One region of the Alkalihalobacillus sp. MEB130 genome, then DNA from elsewhere that is predicted to be linked to it. Evidence: a T-box and tRNA genes for the amino acid it is inferred to sense, from the RefSeq annotation. Region 1 holds a T-box; the other holds one or more tRNA genes.
What was found. The T-box of region 1 lies ahead of N0O92_RS05525 (tryptophan--tRNA ligase). A T-box ahead of a tRNA ligase gene usually reads a tRNA of that ligase, here a tRNA-Trp.

Region 1 (13,965 bases):
ATACCTGCATCCTAACGAAAAAACTTGGATCTTTTTTTGAAAATAATTGATAGGTTCGTGGTTCTTCCATAACAAATTGGTAATCCTTCTCGACATTTACGGTAGGAATATTTGACGTATAGGTTACAGGAATCACAAGAGACTGACCAGGAAAAATAATATTGGTAATCAACTTGTTTCTTTGCTTAAGTTCATCAACCTTTATTTGATGTACCTTTGAAATACTATACAGCGTATCTCCTTTTTTCACTTCATAGTAAATTGTATTACGATCTCGAACTTTAAGAGTTTGACCAGGAAAAATAAGTGTGGTTGTTAAATTATTATCCTTCTTTAATTGATCTACTGTCATGTTGTATTTTTTTGAAATGCTGTACAGGGTATCTCCTCTTACTACTTGATGGACTTCTAGCACCTCGTCATTCAGAAGTAGTTTTTGACCAGGATAAATCAAATTGCTTGTTAACGAATTCATCTCTTTTAATTTAGAAACTGTTATCTTCTTTTCTAAAGCAATTCGATATAAAGTATCTCCGTGTTTCACCTCGTACATTTCTGCTTCTACATTTTGAGAGAATCCCAAACCCAATAGGAGACACAAGCCTACTACAGTCATTTTCAGAGAACGTTTTATATTAGCCATTTCATTCACCTCTTTTTGTTATTCTTAGTTGTATTCGATTATGTAACGATATCATTTTCCAATAAGTCACAATATAACAAGCCTAAAACCGTTTTGAAGAATTCATTTACTACAAGCTATGTAAGCTCACCAACGTTAGCTAATCATATCGAAAGGGAGTCCAGTTTCTGGACTCCCTTTCATTTTTTAATGTTTCCGAACTATTCGACTGTTGTAAACTTGCTCTAAACTGTTTCCTGTCTTGTTCCCGCTAGATAAATATACGATTTTAGTAAGTATGTTCTCTTCAGCCATTGACGCCAAATACAACACGCCAGCAGCCCCACTTTCTGTCTCATCTATTATTTCTTCACTTTTTAAATCGTAATATTGAATAGCAGACTTGATGATTGTCTTTATTTCACTTTTGCTACAGTCGAATTGCTCTATTTTTTTTATTTGGTCTTGAACAAAGTCCTCAAATGATTTTCTTGCTCCCATCTTATCACTTCCTTTATCACTTCTATTTTTTACACTCAAAGGCAATAAAATAACACAATTTGTTCAAACTATAACATAGTGCTCGGAAGAATTTGAAGGGAGAGAATCATAATGTCTGATAAACGAACGATTACCATTGCACGAGGAGATGGCATTGGTCCTGAAATTATGGACGCAACGTTAAAAATCCTTGAACATGCTGGTGCTCAATTTGAACCTGAATTTATTGATATTGGTGAAAAAGTTTATTTGAACGGAAATACATCAGGAATTCCTAATGAGGCTTGGGTTTCACTTCGTCGAAATAAAGTGTTTTTAAAAGGACCAATCACCACACCTCAAGGTGGTGGGTACAAAAGTTTAAATGTAACAATCCGAAAGACATTAGGTTTATTTGCAAATGTAAGACCGAATATTTCTTACGCTCAGTTCATTAAGACAAAGCATCCCAATATGGACCTTGTCATTATTCGAGAAAACGAAGAAGATTTGTATGCCGGAATTGAGCACCAACAAACACCTGAAGTGGTTCAATGTTTAAAATTAATTACTCGTCCAGGCTCTGAAAAAATTGTCCGTTATGCATTTGAATATGCAAGAAAAAATAACCGTAAAAAAGTTACATGTTTTACAAAAGATAATATTATGAAATTAACAGATGGACTATTTCATAAAGTATTTAAAGAAATATCCGAGGAATATCCTGACATTGAAACTGAACATTGGATCATCGATATTGGAATGGCAAAAATTGCTGATACTCCTCAAGACTTTGACGTAATCGTCATGCCAAACCTGTATGGCGATATCGCGTCTGACGTTGCTGCTCAAATTACGGGAAGCGTTGGTCTTGCTGGTTCGGCTAATATTGGAGATCAGTTCGCCTTGTTTGAAGCTATTCACGGCAGTGCACCTGATATAGCAGGTAAAGGGATTGCAAACCCATCTGGCTTGCTTCATGGAGCGATTATGATGTTGGTACATATTGGACAGCCAGATGTAGCAACTAAGATTCATAATGCCTGGTTTAAAACGTTAGAAGATGGGGTTCACACCGGAGATATCGCCAAAGGTGGATCATCAGTTGGAACAAATGAATTTGCAGAAGCTGTTATAGAAAGACTTGGTCAGCTTCCGACAACTGTAACTCCAGTAGAGTATAAGCTTACAGAGCCATCAGATGAGTCTTCTTTTTCCATGTCACCTGCCGTCAAAGACCGTGAAAAGCCAGATGTTGTTCGTGAACTTGATGGGGTTGACATATTTCTATGTAACAATGAGCAAACGTCTGAAGAAATCGGAGAAGCTCTAGAAGCTGTAGCTGGACCTGAATTTTCATTAGCCGTTATCACCAACCGCGGCGTAAAAGTATACCCTAATGGATTTCCAGAAACGTTCACAACCGATCATTGGCGTTGCCGCTTTCAAATAAATGCAGCTCAAAAAACGATAACAAATCAAGACATCATCTCCTTACTAGGCCGTGTTCAAAAAGCGGGATTAGATTTTATTAAGATAGAAAATTTGTATCGATTTAACGGGGAAAGAGGTTACTCGTTAGGTCAGGGACAATAAAAGGAAGGAACTAGACGTTGAGCTAATGTCTAGTTCCTTCCTTTATAAATCGTATTATTCCTTCACAAACTCTTTTGTACTTCTTACTGTATCAATTGGGCGAACCGCTTTTTCAATAGACTCACGTTTGGACTCTAAAAACGGAGGCAATGATAATTTTTCACCTAATGTTTCATATGATTCATCACCCATGAACCCAGGGCCATCTGTTGCAAATTCAAATAAAATTTGTGGTGCCACTCTTGCATAAAGGGACTCGAAGAAATGACGGTCTACATAACCAGATGTTTGAAGGCCGAATGTTGGAAGACGTTTAATCCATTCATTAAGAACATCTCGATCTTCGACACGAAATGCCACGTGATGAACCGTACCAAAACCTTGTTGTGCTTGAGGAAGCATAACATTGTGCTCAACAATTACTTGTGCCCCATTACCACCTTCCCCTACTTCAAACAAGTGAAAAGATCCTTCCTTCGCAATTTCTTTAAATAACAAGACTTTCTCAAGCATTTCTTTAAAGTAGTCAAATTGAGCAATTCGAATAAAGATCGGTCCTAATCCCGTAATAGCATACTCTAGAGGAATCGGACCCTTTTGCCAAGGGGTTCCTGATTCTACTCCTTTATTAAACTCATCTGAAATTAACTGATATTGTTGATCATCAAAATCAACAAAAGAAAGCGTCTTTTTACCAAACTGCTCTTTAATTCCTGTATGTTTCACATCAAGTCGATCAAAGCGTTTCACCCAATAATCTAAAGCCGCATCACTTGGTACGCGAAATGATGTTTTTGAGATCTCATTTGTTCCGTGAGAACCTTTTGGAATGCCTGGGAAGTCAAAAAACGTCATATCCGTTCCTGCACTTCCCAAATCATCGGCAAAAAATAAATGATATGTCTGAATATCATCTTGATTTACTGTTTTTTTTACTAAACGCATTCCAAGTACATACGTGAAAAATTCATAGTTCTTTTCTGCACTACTTGTAATAGCCGTGACATGATGTATTCCCTTTAATTCATTCATGATTTCTTCCTCCAACTAACCTTATATTTTTCTAATCGAACTACATGCTCTCATCTTTTACTTTTCTTCATCTTATTACACACTGCTCTTTTATCTCAGAATAGAATATCTTTAATTCGAGATAAATATAACACAGATGAAAAAATCATGTCAATAATAAACAAGTTCTACGAGCAGATTATTTTTAAACACTTTATAGCTCACCTATAATAATAGATGTCGTAGCGGATAATAGGTACTGACATAATAAAAAGGAGTGTTTACATATGGAAAACAAAGCCATCCAAAGACAGGAGATTCTTGATGCATTTGCTTTTAGACATGCAACCAAAGAATTCGACCCTGAGAAAAAAATATCTGATGAAGATTTTCACCTCATACTAGAATCTGCACGTCTATCCCCTAGTTCCGTCGGTTATGAGCCTTGGAAATTTCTTGTAGTGCAAAATAAAGAACTAAGAGAAAAACTACATGAGGTGTCTTGGGGAGCACAAGGACAATTGCCTACAGCTAGCCATTTTGTCGTCATTTTAGCTCGAACGATAAAAGATACAAAGTATGATTCAGATTATGTGAAACATCAAATGCTTGATGTGAAAGGTTTCCCACCTGAATTATTTGATAAAATTAAAGCACGTTATAAATCATTCCAAGAGGACGACCTTCATTTGCTAGAAAGTGATCGAACGATGTTAGATTGGGCAGGAAAACAAACATACATCGCCTTAGCAAATATGATGACTGTCGCTGCTCTTCTTGGCATTGACTCTTGTCCAATTGAAGGTTTCCAATTTGATAGCGTCCAGAAAATTTTAAAAGAAGAAAATTTACTTGAGGATGATCACTTAGCCGTCTCTGTCATGGTTGCTTTTGGATACAGAGCTAAAGAACCACGTCCAAAAGTAAGAAAAGAAATGGATGAAGTTGTCCAATGGATTAAATAATTTTACCATCAACGTATGGGGCTAAGTCTCATACGTTGTCTTGTATTCAATGGTTCCTAAGTATTTTGTCTAATTAAAATGATTTATGCATCATTTTAGAAAATGAAAGCGCTTTAATTTTATTTCAAATACGTTTATAATATAAATAAGGGGATAAAAAACTACATGGGGTGATACCATTATGAAAAAGACAACTGGTGTAAATAAAATCGTAAGTAAGCCAGCACTTCGGTATGTGGTCCGTTCATTGCCTGAAAAAAAGTTCAAATTAAGTTGGAATCATGAGGATAAAGAAAGCATTTTATCAATATATGATTATGAAACAAAACAAATTAGTGTAGCAACTTTTAAAAATGGTAACAACCTTATTTTTCAACATTTAGATTCTTCAAATCCAAAGGTTATCTCCGTATTTGAAGAAGTCCTAGGTGTTCCTCTAAGTAACAAAGTGAAGACAAACTATAAAACACTCTATTTAGAAATGGATTATCATTTAATGGAATTGTATGAATACATACAAGCAAACGAAAAAGTAAAAGTAAAAGAAACAAAAGCAAAATTAATCTTAATAAGAGAAAAAATGCTTCAAAAGCAGACTACCGACAATTAACACCTATTTTTAAGATAAGATATCACGTTCAAAAAGAAATATAGATAGAGAGTCATTACCAAGTGTAATGACTCTTTACTGTGTTCAACTAGTCCCCTTTTTCTTTTAAATTAAAGGGGAATCTTCGTCGAATGAAGAATTATACCATACTAGATTCTACAATCAACAGACGAATGAGGTGAAGTGAATGTTTCAACAACAAGCTTTGCAACGTGTAATAACACCTTCAAAAATGATCATTCCATACGACCATAAATTAGCTCCACTTTTCATTCGTAATAAACTATTTTCACTTATACCTGAAGGAACAGAACATATCTATGTTGCAGGAATTGGTTCAAGTTTAATAAACGGTGACAGCCTAGGACCATTTGTTGGCACATTGCTTCACGACATGTATTCCAAACATTTAACTGTGTTAGGAAGTCTACAGTCTCCACTCGATGCAACGACGATCGAGCCTGTTCTGTCACAACTAAATGTGCCAGAAAACAGTTTTGTGATTGCCATTGACAGTGTGTTAGGTCCAAAAAGAAATGTCAATTCTATTGTCATCCGAGAAGGTTCGATACTCCCTGGAGAAGGGCTTGGTCAAGTGCTACCACCAATTGGAGATTGCAGCATTATGGGTGTCGTCCTAGAGGATAATCCTGCCCTTGAATCTTCTCTTTTTTATACGAATCTTCACCTTATCTATACAATGGCTTCAACGATTGCACGAGGTATTTCTCTTACTACTCGTCAATATTTTCATTATCCTTCTGATCATCCAATTCTTCATAACTTGTAGGAGCTCTCTACAAATTAGTACCCGGTTTAATCATCACACCAGTTTTTGGATCCAAGAATTTGCCAGTTTCATATACTTTATGACCATTAACATAAACAGTGTGAATTCCTTCTGAGTATTGATGTGGATTCGTGTAAGTAGCTACATCTTTAATCAATTCTGGATGAAAAATAACAAGATCAGCATAACAACCTTCATGGATTGTTCCACGGTCAATGAAATTAAGTTTCTTTGCCACTGCTCCTGTCATCTTATAAATTGCTTGCTCTAATGAAAAAAGGTTTTGTTTTCGTTGGTATTCAGCAAAGACTCGAGGAAACGACCCATAACTACGCGGATGCGGTTTTCCAATACTTAATGGTCCTTCCTTAGCTAATGCATAGCCATCGGATCCAACCATAGACAACTTCCCTGCCGCAACAGTACTTACATCTTCTTCACTCATAGAGAATTTGATCATTTTCACAGAACCTGTTTCTTCATATATCAGGTTAAGCATTGCCTCTACAGGAGATTGCCTCTTTACCTTCGCAATTTCCTCAAGATTCCTTCCCTCAAGCTTCGCATTCTCCTTTGTTTGAACGGAGGCAATTACAATGCTCTCCCATCCAACTGACGATTCAATTTTTTGCTTCACTTCTTCTATAATCTTCTTTCTTAACTCTACATCTGAAAGCCTATCCGCTAATTTGCTCCAGCCTCCAGCTTGAGCCCATTTCGGCAGTTGAGAGGTTAAGGAGGTGGAACTGGCTGTATACGGATAAAAATCATAATGAACATTTAGTCCCTCTTTCTCTGCAGATTCTAAACGTTCTATCGCCAATACAACTTTCCCCCAATTTTGTTTACCGACCGCTTTTAAATGTGAAACTTGTAAAGACACACCAGATTTTCTAGCTACTTCAATTGATTCTTCAATAGAATCTAGCAAATACTCATCTTCGTTCCTCATGTGGGTAGAATAAATACCACCATACTCGACTACAACCTTACAAAGTTCAGCTAACTCCTCCACATCAGCAAACATACCTGGAGGATATTCTAATCCAGATGACATTCCGACAGCGCCAAGCTTCAGCCCTTCTCGAATATACTCCTTCATCTCATTCATTTCTGCCTTTGTCGGTGTTCGATCCTCAAAGCCCATAACTGCAGCACGTATGGCCCCATGACCAAGTAAAAATCCTACATTCATGGAGACCCCTTTTATTTGAAACTGTTTCAAATACTCTTTGTATTCATTCCAAGACCACTCTATTTCTTCTGCATAAATGACCGAACCTGTTTCCTTTATTTGACTTTTTCTCTCAGAAGGACAAGGCGCTGCTCCCATTCCACAGTTTCCAATGATCTCAGTCGTTATTCCTTGAGACACTTTACTTGCTCCCCTTGAGTCGACTAATAGTGTAATATCAGAATGAGTATGAATGTCAATAAACCCTGGTGCAACAACCAGTCCATCTGCATCGATGACCTCTTTTGCAATAACGTGAGATTCAGTCTGAGGTAATATAATTTTATTTTCTTTTATTGCTACTAATTGATGCTTTCCTTTTTGCCCTGTACCATCGATGACCAATCCATTTTTTATTAAAGTATCAACATTCATTTCTTCACTCCTTATGTTTTTTCTTTCTGTTTCTTTTTAAATTTTTTTCCACTCTTACTTTGGCATTACACTCTAAACCCCATTTTTCCTTTAATTTCTTTTAAAAATGGAGCACTAATTCCGCTTGCCTTTTCGGCCCCTTCTTTTAATATCTCATCTAATATCATAGGTTTCTCCATTAATTCGTTATACTTCTCCCGTGGTTCTTCTAAGAATCGATTCATCACATTAAATAATTCCGTTTTTGCCTCTCCCCAACTAATCCCTTGCAAAAATTGCTCTCTCATTTGTGTTCCTTCAATTGGCTGTGCAAAAGCTTCATATAAAGTGAAAATAATAGAGGAATCAGGATCTTTCGGCGCCTCTGGAGGAAGAGAATCCGTCTTGATTTTGTTAATCAGCTTCTGAAGCTTCTTCGGCTCTTCAAATAACGGAATCGTATTGTGATAGCTTTTACTCATTTTTCTTCCATCAAGTCCAGGTAGTACAGAACCTCCTTCCTGAATTTTATAATCTGGCAATGAAAATGTATCTCCATATACATGGTTAAAGCTCTCAGCAATATCTCTTGCAATTTCCACATGCTGAATTTGATCTTTTCCTACTGGGACCACTTCTGTTTTTAACATAAGAATATCTGCAGCCATTAAAATGGGATACGTAAAGAGTCCCATATTGACACCAAAGTTAGATTCACGGTTCATCTGCTCATTGCTATCAACCATCGATTTATATGCATGAGCTCGGTTCATTAATCCCTTTGAAGTAAAGCAGGCTAAAATCCAGTTCAACTCAAACACTTCCGGAACATCTGATTGTCTATAGAAAATCGTACGATCGGGATCTAGACCAAGTGCTAGCCATGTAGCAGCAATGCCATATGATAAACCTCTGAACTCATTTGGATCGTGAATTTTTGTTAAACCATGATAATCAGCAACAAAATATGCTGGTACATAACTAGGTTCTTGCGCTAGATCCAAAGCCGGTCTTATTGCTCCTATATAGTTCCCTAAATGAATTTGCCCAGTTGGTTTGATTCCTGTTAAAATTGTTTTCTTCACAAGATACCCTCCTTTTATAACAACGCAAAAAAGGTTACCCATCCTATAAAAAGGACGAGTAACCCGTGGTGCCACCTTCATTCGCTCACTAAGTGAACGCACTTAATCCGTACAGAAACATGCTAACTGCTTCGATACTTTGTCTATTTTAACGGCAAGACATCCCGCTAAACCTACTTTAATTTCAGTTTAGAAGCTCAGAAGCCCATTCAACATTTATCCTGCACTGATTTTCACCAACCATCAGCTCTCTGAAGCGTTTTAAATGCCTACTCTTCTTCATCATCGCATTTCCATCCATTAAATTACTTTCTATTGTAAAATATGGAAAATAGAAATGCAAGAGAATTTTAAAAATACACACTAGGACAAGTCAAAACTAAAAACGAGATAATAAGTACTTTCTCTTTACCTTAATCATAATAAAAATCCACAACAGGTGGAGTAACCATTGGACTAGGTACACACAATTTGGTTCCAACTATCATTTGATTTGGATTATCAATATGATGATTTACAGCAAGTAACGACTCTAGTGGAATATTAAACCGGATGGCAAGTTCACCTAACGTCTCTCCTGGCCTCACGATATGAAATCGATCCATCGGACATTCGACATCAATACTAGGAGGGATGCAAATTGCTTGCCCTATTTGTAGTTGATATAAATTGACAGCGGGATTTTTATTTAAGATAGTTTCCGGACTAACATTGTACATCTGGGCAATGTGATACAATGTATCATTTGGTTTCACAATATATTGAAGACCATTTTCACACGGGGGCAACGGTAGGCAAATCCGTTGCCCGACTAGTAAGTTAGTTGAGTCGATGTCCGGGTTAGCTTGCTCAATTCCAATTACAGATATATTATATCTCTGAGCCAACAAATACAAAGTATCGCCAGGTTGAACAAAATATTGTTGATCGTATGAACAGCTCATTGGGCGCCTAACATCAGTCCAGTTAAAGTTGTTATAGTAATAAATAAAAATCCCCTCCCTCTTAATCAATTGTTATATTTTATTCATTTGCCTATATGGTTGTGAGTTTTTCAACAATTCTTTTTTATGAATATTTATCTCCATTAAATCTAAGAATATGGAAAAACAAGTAAGGTGAGGGCCATGCAAAATATTACACTTCAAATTGAAAAAATGAGTTGTGGTAATTGTCTTTCTACAGTAGAAACGGCGTTGAAGAATGTTACTGGAGTTAATGAAGCAAATGCGTCACTTAAAGACAAAACAGTTAGTGTACAGTTTGACGAAACGAAAACGGACGTCAATCATTTAGTTGAGGCTGTAGAAGAGGTAGGGTATATTATTATTTAATATTTGGTTAATAGAAAGCCCTTCCCAAATTAAGGGAGGGCTTTCTCGTCAGGTAGGGCTTTAAATAATTATTTGTTTTCCAACTCTAACAACAAATCCCCTGTCTGAATTCCTTCTCCATTACTCACATGAACGTCTTTGACTACCCCATCAAACGGGGCCTGAACCGTCGTTTCCATTTTCATTGCTTCTGTAATCATAAGGTGATCACCTTTTTTCACTTGATCCCCTTTCACGACAAGAGCTTTTAAAACCGTTCCCGGCATGGATGCAGCAATATGGCTTGGATTGGTTTTATCAGCTTTCACTTTTGTTGTCACAACCGACTTAACATTTTGATCTTTGATGACCACTTCACGCGGTTGTCCATTTAATTCAAAATAAACGATGCGATTTCCATCACTTTGAGGATTAGAGATCGAGACAAGTTTCACGATTAGTGTTTTCCCTTTTTCAATTTCAACTTCAATTTCTTCTCCTAAACGAAGTCCGTAAAAGAACGTTGGTGTGTCTAATACTGAGACATCTCCAAACTGGTTACGAAATTGTTCAAACTCTGTAAAGACTTTCGGATACAGTGCATAAGAAAGCATATCGTGACTTGTGACTTGTCGACCTAATTTATGAAATAGTTCTTCTTTCATAGCTTGGAAATCAACAGGATCCATAGTTTCTCCAGGACGACCTATAAGCGGTTGCTTCCCTTTTAATATGATACTTTGTAGTTCTTTTGGGAAACCTTGATACGGCTTTCCAAGTTGCCCTTGAAAAAACTCCACTACAGAATCAGGAAAGTCAAGTTGTTGTCCACGTTTAAATATGTCTTGTTCAGAAAGATCATTTTGTACCATGTATAGAGCCATGTCTCCTACTACTTTAGAAGATGGGGTTACTTTTACCACATCGCCGAACATATCGTTTACTGTCCGATACATCTTCTTAACATCATTCCAGCGGTCTTTTAAACCAACTGCTTTTGCCTGTTGTTGAAGATTGCTATACTGTCCACCAGGCATTTCATGTTCATACACTTCTGTATGCGGCGCATTCATGCCACTTTCAAAACCAGCGTAATATTTACGAGTTCCATCCCAGAAATCGGCTAGTTGCTCAAAGGCTCGAATGTCGACTTTCGGCTGACGATTAGAACCGCTTAGTGCATAATACAAGCTATTGGCACTTGGTTGGGATGTAAGACCTGCCATAGAACTAACAGCTACATCAACGATATCAACTCCTGCTTCAATGGCTCTAGCATACGTGAATAATCCATTTCCACTCGTATCATGTGTATGCAAATGGATTGGAATCGAAATGCTGTCCTTTAACTCTGTAATTAATTGATACGCCGCTTCTGGTTTTAATAGTCCAGCCATATCCTTAATTCCTAGAATATGAGCTCCTGCTTCTTCTAGTTCTTTTGCTAAAGATTTATAGTATTGCAAATCATATTTCGATCGGCTTGAATCTAAAATATCTCCTGTATAGCACATTGATGCTTCAGCCACTTTTCCATTCGTACGAACTGAGTCAATAGCAAGGCGCATTCCCTCAACCCAGTTTAAGCTATCAAAAATTCTAAACACATCGATCCCGGCTTCAGACGATTTCTTAACGAATTGTTCAATTACGTTATCTGGATAGTTCGTATACCCAACGGCATTGGATGCACGAAGAAGCATTTGAAACAGCACATTCGGTGACTGTTTACGTAATGTTAATAGACGCTCCCACGGATCCTCATGCAGAAAACGCATCGTAACATCATATGTTGCTCCACCCCACATCTCTAAAGAGAAGAGGTTAGGAAGAAGTCTTGCTGTCGGCTCGGCAATTTTCTTTAAATCATGTGTACGTATTCTTGTAGCTAGCAAGGATTGATGCGCATCACGGAACGTCGTATCCGTTAATAAAACCTCATTCTGGTCTTTCACCCATTTCGCTAACCCCTCGGGTCCGAACTGATCTAATATTTGCTTTGTACCTTCCGGGATAGGATCTGTATACTTCACTTTTGGAACAGGTGGTTTTTCAAAGATCGGTTTCTTAGCTTGCTCCAAACCAGGATACCCATTAACAATCGTTTCTCCAATAAACGAAAGCATTTTTGTTCCACGGTCTTTTCGTTTAGGGAAAACAAATAATTCAGGTGATTGATCGATAAAAGAAGTGTTGTATTCACCCGATAAGAACTTGGGGTGCTGAACAACATTTTCTAAAAAAGCAATGTTCGTTTTAATTCCACGAATTCGAAACTCACGTAAATTTCTTAACATTTTTGATGCAGCACCATCAAATGTTAATGCCCACGTTGATACTTTTACGAGTAATGAATCATAAAAAGGAGTAATAACAGAACCTTGGAATCCATTTCCTGCATCTAGCCGAACACCAAACCCGCCACCAGAGCGGTACGCATTAATTCGTCCTGTATCTGGCAAGAATCCATTACTAGGGTCTTCTGTTGTAACACGCGATTGAATCGCGAAGCCACTGCAAGCTATATTTTCTTGTCTTGGAATACCTAATTTAGGTCCATGTAATGGTTCTCCATCGGCAATCATAATTTGCGATTGAACAATATCAATTCCTGTCACCATTTCAGTAATTGTATGCTCTACTTGAACACGTGGATTCACTTCAATAAAGTAAAACTTACCGTCATCTGTCGCTAAAAACTCCACTGTTCCTGCATTTACATATTTAATGTTTTTTGCTAATTGTACCGCGGCATCACAAATTTGATCACGAACTTCTTCACTTAACGAAACACTCGGAGCTATCTCTACAACCTTTTGATGACGTCGTTGAACCGAACAATCTCGTTCATATAAATGGACAATATTGTCATGTTTATCAGCTAATATTTGCACTTCAATATGTTTTGGATTCTCAATGAATTTTTCAACATACACTTCATCATTACCGAATGCAGATTTAGCCTCAGACTTAGCACGATCATAAGATTCACGTAATTCCTCAGCAGACCGAACGATTCGCATCCCTCGACCACCACCACCGAGTGAAGCTTTAATAATAAAAGGAAACCCATGCTTTTCCGCAAATGTTTGTACTTCATCTACACTTTCAACAGGACCATCACTTCCTGGAATAACAGGCAATCCTGCTTTCAATGCTTGTTCCCTTGCCTGAACTTTATCCCCGAACATATCTAAATGTTCAAGCTCTGGTCCAATGAAAATAATTCCTTCTTCCGAACACCTTCTAGCAAAATCGATGTTTTCAGATAGGAACCCATATCCAGGATGAATGGCATCTACTTCATTTCGCTTAGCAATTTCAATAATCCCTTCGATATCTAAGTAGGCTTCAATTGGTTTTTTCCCTTCACCCACTAAGTAAGCCTCATCCGCTTTATAGCGATGAAATGCCCCGGAATCTTCTTTGGAATAAATTGCAACAGTCCTAATGTTTAATTCTGTACACGCTCTAAAAATCCGAATTGCGATTTCCCCACGATTTGCTACTAATACCTTGTTAATATTCATAAATGCCCTCTTCTCTTCTTTTAGTTGCTTTCTATCTTACGTATAAAAAAAAACCTCTACTTTCTGTCAAAAAGCAACTAAATAGTCTGTATCAGCCATCATTTTTCCTGATATAGGATCAGACTAACCAGTTTGTTTTATATAGCATTCTTTAAAAAACAGGAAAAGACATTCTACACATAGAATGCCTTCCCACAGACTTTCTTCCTTATTAGAATAGGCTCTATTATTTACTGCCTTGTAATGATTTTTCAGGCTCAAATGTCATAATCGCATTTCCACTTCCTGATGATTGGGCGTAAGCAAGGAAGGATGGTTTATATTTGTTTTCTAACGTGCCTAATAACATCGCTATATGGCGCCCTCCCCCTTCAA
Region 2 (4,501 bases), on a different contig from region 1:
TGAGAATCCTTTCCTACTATATGAACGGCCAGGACTTTCCTCCGCAATCTTTAGTCGATCTTCTTGATTTGTGGTTAGAGGATCAATTAGGTCATGCTGTACTTTTAAGGAATATCCTTGATCCTATTGAATTGAAAATTACAGCTCAAACAGATCGATATATTGAACAGTTTCAATCCTATATTGTCCAAAATGAACAGATGAAAGGATTTCTTCGTTTTTCACCGCCTGGAATACAGAGACAACAACGATTTTCAAGAGAGGTTGGTCAGACAACGATTGATATGTATAATTTTATTGTTGGGGTTGTCCAGATGTATAGAGGCACAGAAGTCATTACTCGAACAACATTACGTTTTCTCGAACATCACTTTCCAGAAAGTTGTTATTTTATTCGGAAATTAAGCTATTACTCACCAGAGCTCGGTCCAAAAGCAGCACAATGCCCACTAACCAAGCCCTCTTTTGACTAGAATTTCATGCTACAAAAATGCGTGTGAACGAAATATCACACGCATTTTTTCTAGACCCATAAAAGAGGAGGGGGAGATTCGCTTTCTATCGCAACCAGGTGATTATTAGATTTAGTAACAAGATCAGGCAACCCTAAATCTGTTGCATTGGCTTAGTTGGTAATATCCAAAAGTGAATAAACGATTTGCTCTGCTGTCTCCTTGCCATTTTTGATGCAGGCACCTATTCCAACTCCATAATAGGAGCTACCTGCAAGAGTAACATTAGGTAAGGTCGAATCCAATTTATCTTTTAATGCTTGAATAGCTTTACTATGATTCAAATGATAGTTAGGCATAAGTTGATCCCATTTTGTTACTTCAAATGCTTTTGGTTGTCCTTTAATCTGAAGACTTTTTTCAATATCATTTAAAGCTGTTTCAATAAGCTCACTTTCATTCATCTGTTCTATAGATGAATACGCCGAGTTTGAACTCTTATAAAAAAGTCGAACTAGGAGGTTATGCTGCTTAGATGTGTTTTTCCACTTTCTGCTTGTCCATGTACAAGCATCACATTGTAGATCGCTATTTGACACAATAAAACCAGTTCCATCTGCGGGGAGTAGAGCATCTGGTAGCTCAAAACCAAGATAAATGCTTGTTAAAGACGAGTTTGTTAATCTAGCAAATTCTTCGTTTAATTCATTGTGATTAAATAGAGATTGAGCAATCTGATGAGGTGTTGTTACCACTATATAATCCGCTTCAATGGTTTCATGATTCGAAAAAGAAATCTGATAAGGATCTCCTATTTTATAAATGTTTGTCGTCTCTACTCCTTTTACTATTAGAACATCTTGTAATTGATCTTCAAGTGAATGTATGAGAGTAGAGAGTCCATTTTGAAAAGAAAGAAATTTTTTATTTGAGTTGGAACGGAACTTTTCTTTGTTTTTCTCTAATCCTTTAATAATGCTTCCGTATTTATTTTTATACTCCAATAAATACGGAAGAGTAGAGGCGATACTTAGTTTATTAAGTTTTCCAGAATAAACCCCTGATAAAACTGGAGCAATTTGTTTCTCGACTAATTCTTTTCCTAAGAAATACTCAAGGAAATCACCGATTGAACTGTCTTTGGTGAAATGTTCATTTTTAAGTTCTAAATCTTTAAGTGCTACTTGTTTTCCTTCAGCTGAAACCAATGTACTTTGAAATAATGAATCAACACTTGTTGGGATACCGAATACAGTGTCAGCGGGAATAGGGTGTAATTCATTGTTTGAATAAATATAGGATATCCCAGTTGAATTATAGACCACTTCCTTTTGTAACTGTAGATCTTCGACTAAGGGCATGACGCTTTCGTGTCTTGCAACGATGGAGTCCGCTCCTGTCTCCATAATAAATTCCTCATTTAAAACCGTGTTAATTTTCCCTCCTAGATATTCCTTTTTCTCTATTAACGTTAACTTCGCTTGTATTTGGTGTTCACGTAATAATTTTTGTAAATAATACATCGTGGTTAGGCCAGTAATCCCCCCACCTATAACAGCTATAGTTTTCAGTGTTCTCACTCCTATTTGACAGTTTCTCTATTTATTATAACGTAATGTACTCATTTCTCTCCTTATATTAGTTATCTGTACAACATACTGACATATTTTTTGATTTCCCTCCACTTATTTAGTTAGAGTGGATGGGATACCGGCAGTTTGATTAAGATTTTTTAACTAAAGACTTGTATGTTATTAAGTTTATGATAAAATAAAAATTCGTGAAGGACAAAAAATAAAAACAATAAAAATAGTTGCGTGGAATAAGATGCTGTGGTATAGTATTAATTGTTCGAGTGATTACTTTTACTGTTTTCGTAAATGGGGCCTTAGCTCAGCTGGGAGAGCGCCTGCCTTGCACGCAGGAGGTCAGCGGTTCGATCCCGCTAGGCTCCACCATTTAGGGGCATAGTTTAACGGTAGAACAGAGGTCTCCAAAACCTCCGGTGTGGGTTCGATTCCTACTGCCCCTGCCAATATGATTAACGTGGCGATTGTGGCGAAGTGGTTAACGCACCGGATTGTGGTTCCGGCATTCGTGGGTTCGATTCCCATCAGTCGCCCCATATTACTACAATGTATTGGGCTATCGCCAAGCGGTAAGGCAACGGATTTTGATTCCGTCATGCGTAGGTTCGAATCCTGCTAGCCCAGCCAATGCGGAAGTAGTTCAGTGGTAGAACACCACCTTGCCAAGGTGGGGGTCGCGAGTTCGAATCTCGTCTTCCGCTCTTTTACAATAATGGCGGTATAGCCAAGTGGTAAGGCACGGGTCTGCAAAACCTTGATCCCCGGTTCAAATCCGGGTACCGCCTTCATTAATTTACAAGTATCTGCCTTGCCGGGGTGGTGGAATTGGCAGACACACAGGACTTAAAATCCTGCGGTAGGTGACTACCGTGCCGGTTCAAGTCCGGCCCTCGGCACCAATTAAATAAGCGCCCTTAGCTCAGCTGGATAGAGTGTTTGACTACGAATCAAAAGGTCGGGAGTTCGAATCTCTCAGGGCGCGCCATATTACGGGAAGTGGCTCAGCTTGGTAGAGCACCTGGTTTGGGACCAGGGGGTCGCAGGTTCAAATCCTGTCTTCCCGACCAGAGAGTCAAATAATGTAATATGCGGGTGTAGTTTAGTGGTAAAACCTCAGCCACGAGCAATGCTTCTGCCGAATAAGCTACGAGTTGTCTCGACGCATTTGCTTCTGAGAATTGCTAGAAGAGGAAGAGACATGTTTGGGCGGATTCAATTTTATGATACAAATCTAGTTAACATGCGGGTGTAGTTTAGTGGTAAAACCTCAGCCACGAGCAACGCTTCTGCCGAATAAGCTACGAGTTGTCTCGACGCATTTGCTTCTGAGAATTGCTAGAAGAGGAAGAGACATGTTTGGGCGGAGTCAATTTTATGATACAAATCTAGTTAACATGCGGGTGTAGTTTAGTGGTAAAACCTCAGCCTTCCAAGCTGATGTCGTGAGTTCGATTCTCATCACCCGCTCTTATAAAATTACTGTGGGCCTGTAGCTCAGCTGGTTAGAGCGCACGCCTGATAAGCGTGAGGTCGGTGGTTCGAGTCCACTCAGGCCCACCATTCCACAGTAAAACGTAATAACTGAGATATGGAGAAGTACCCAAGTGGCTGAAGGGGCGCCCCTGCTAAGGGTGTAGGTCGTTTACGCGGCGCGAGGGTTCAAATCCCTCCTTCTCCGCCATGACATGCTTTATTTCTAGTGGCCCGTTGGTCAAGCGGTTAAGACACCGCCCTTTCACGGCGGTAACACGGGTTCGAATCCCGTACGGGTCACCAATTATATGGAGGATTAGCTCAGCTGGGAGAGCACCTGCCTTACAAGCAGGGGGTCGGCGGTTCGATCCCGTCATCCTCCACCATATGCCGGCCTAGCTCAATTGGTAGAGCAACTGACTTGTAATCAGTAGGTTGGGGGTTCAAGTCCTCTGGCCGGCACCACTTATTTCGCGGGTGTGGCGGAATTGGCAGACGCGCTAGACTTAGGATCTAGTGTCTTTTGACGTGGGGGTTCGACTCCCTTCACCCGCATTCATAGAAAAAGAGCACAATCCAAACTAATTGGATTGTGCTCTTTTTCATTTCATTTCCTCTAATTAAACATGAAACGATACCTACCCTAATTTCCCTTCTCACAATTAAAGTATTTAGAAACGAGACGGTCAAGAGAAGCGAATTGCTCTTGATGAACTGAAGATAAGGTGTTTTTTAATGAATCGATCACACTTTCAATAAGAAATTCACGAGGAGAATTGTGAGTGAGTTCCTCTTGGAGGAAATGTAAAAGTTCCAAATTTCTTTCTTTCTCTTCATGGTTTATTATTGAAATCCTCAAAGCGGTAATGACTTCACTAATCTGTGCTTGGAGATTCGTTCCCTCTAGTTCTATAGAAGGAAGCCATTTATTTAAAAGTTCAGGTTTATTTAGTTGTTCATTTGATTGAGCTAGTTCTTGAACCATTT

Region 2: it has a tRNA-Trp gene. The T-box ahead of N0O92_RS05525 (tryptophan--tRNA ligase) is inferred to sense a tRNA for this amino acid. The anticodon was not compared.

Annotation. Positions count from the first base shown of each region.
Region 1 covers NZ_JAOANA010000004.1:32,470-46,434, forward strand. The annotation lists gene N0O92_RS05485 (LysM peptidoglycan-binding domain-containing protein) at 1-643, opposite strand, end outside; gene N0O92_RS05490 (DUF6407 family protein) at 830-1,123, opposite strand; gene N0O92_RS05495 (NADP-dependent isocitrate dehydrogenase) at 1,235-2,698, shown strand; gene N0O92_RS05500 (ring-cleaving dioxygenase) at 2,753-3,730, opposite strand; gene N0O92_RS05505 (NAD(P)H-dependent oxidoreductase) at 3,997-4,674, shown strand; gene N0O92_RS05510 (hypothetical protein) at 4,856-5,284, shown strand; gene yyaC (spore protease YyaC) at 5,472-6,074, shown strand; gene N0O92_RS05520 (N-acyl-D-amino-acid deacylase family protein) at 6,082-7,683, opposite strand; gene N0O92_RS05525 (tryptophan--tRNA ligase) at 7,749-8,747, opposite strand; T-box leader at 8,795-9,042, opposite strand; gene N0O92_RS05530 (LysM peptidoglycan-binding domain-containing protein) at 9,161-9,691, opposite strand; gene N0O92_RS05535 (heavy-metal-associated domain-containing protein) at 9,875-10,081, shown strand; gene pyc (pyruvate carboxylase) at 10,150-13,590, opposite strand; gene N0O92_RS05545 (DODA-type extradiol aromatic ring-opening family dioxygenase) at 13,817-13,965, opposite strand, start outside.
Region 2 covers NZ_JAOANA010000013.1:90,280-94,780, reverse strand. The annotation lists gene N0O92_RS14280 (DUF2935 domain-containing protein) at 1-473, shown strand, start outside; gene N0O92_RS14275 (protoporphyrinogen oxidase) at 626-2,023, opposite strand; tRNA gene N0O92_RS14270 (tRNA-Ala) at 2,335-2,410, shown strand; tRNA gene N0O92_RS14265 (tRNA-Trp) at 2,414-2,487, shown strand; tRNA gene N0O92_RS14260 (tRNA-His) at 2,502-2,577, shown strand; tRNA gene N0O92_RS14255 (tRNA-Gln) at 2,594-2,668, shown strand; tRNA gene N0O92_RS14250 (tRNA-Gly) at 2,671-2,742, shown strand; tRNA gene N0O92_RS14245 (tRNA-Cys) at 2,756-2,826, shown strand; tRNA gene N0O92_RS14240 (tRNA-Leu) at 2,852-2,940, shown strand; tRNA gene N0O92_RS14235 (tRNA-Arg) at 2,950-3,026, shown strand; tRNA gene N0O92_RS14230 (tRNA-Pro) at 3,032-3,108, shown strand; tRNA gene N0O92_RS14225 (tRNA-Gly) at 3,438-3,508, shown strand; tRNA gene N0O92_RS14220 (tRNA-Ile) at 3,525-3,601, shown strand; tRNA gene N0O92_RS14215 (tRNA-Ser) at 3,632-3,722, shown strand; tRNA gene N0O92_RS14210 (tRNA-Glu) at 3,743-3,817, shown strand; tRNA gene N0O92_RS14205 (tRNA-Val) at 3,825-3,900, shown strand; tRNA gene N0O92_RS14200 (tRNA-Thr) at 3,904-3,979, shown strand; tRNA gene N0O92_RS14195 (tRNA-Leu) at 3,988-4,069, shown strand; gene N0O92_RS14190 (TetR/AcrR family transcriptional regulator) at 4,158-4,501, opposite strand, start outside.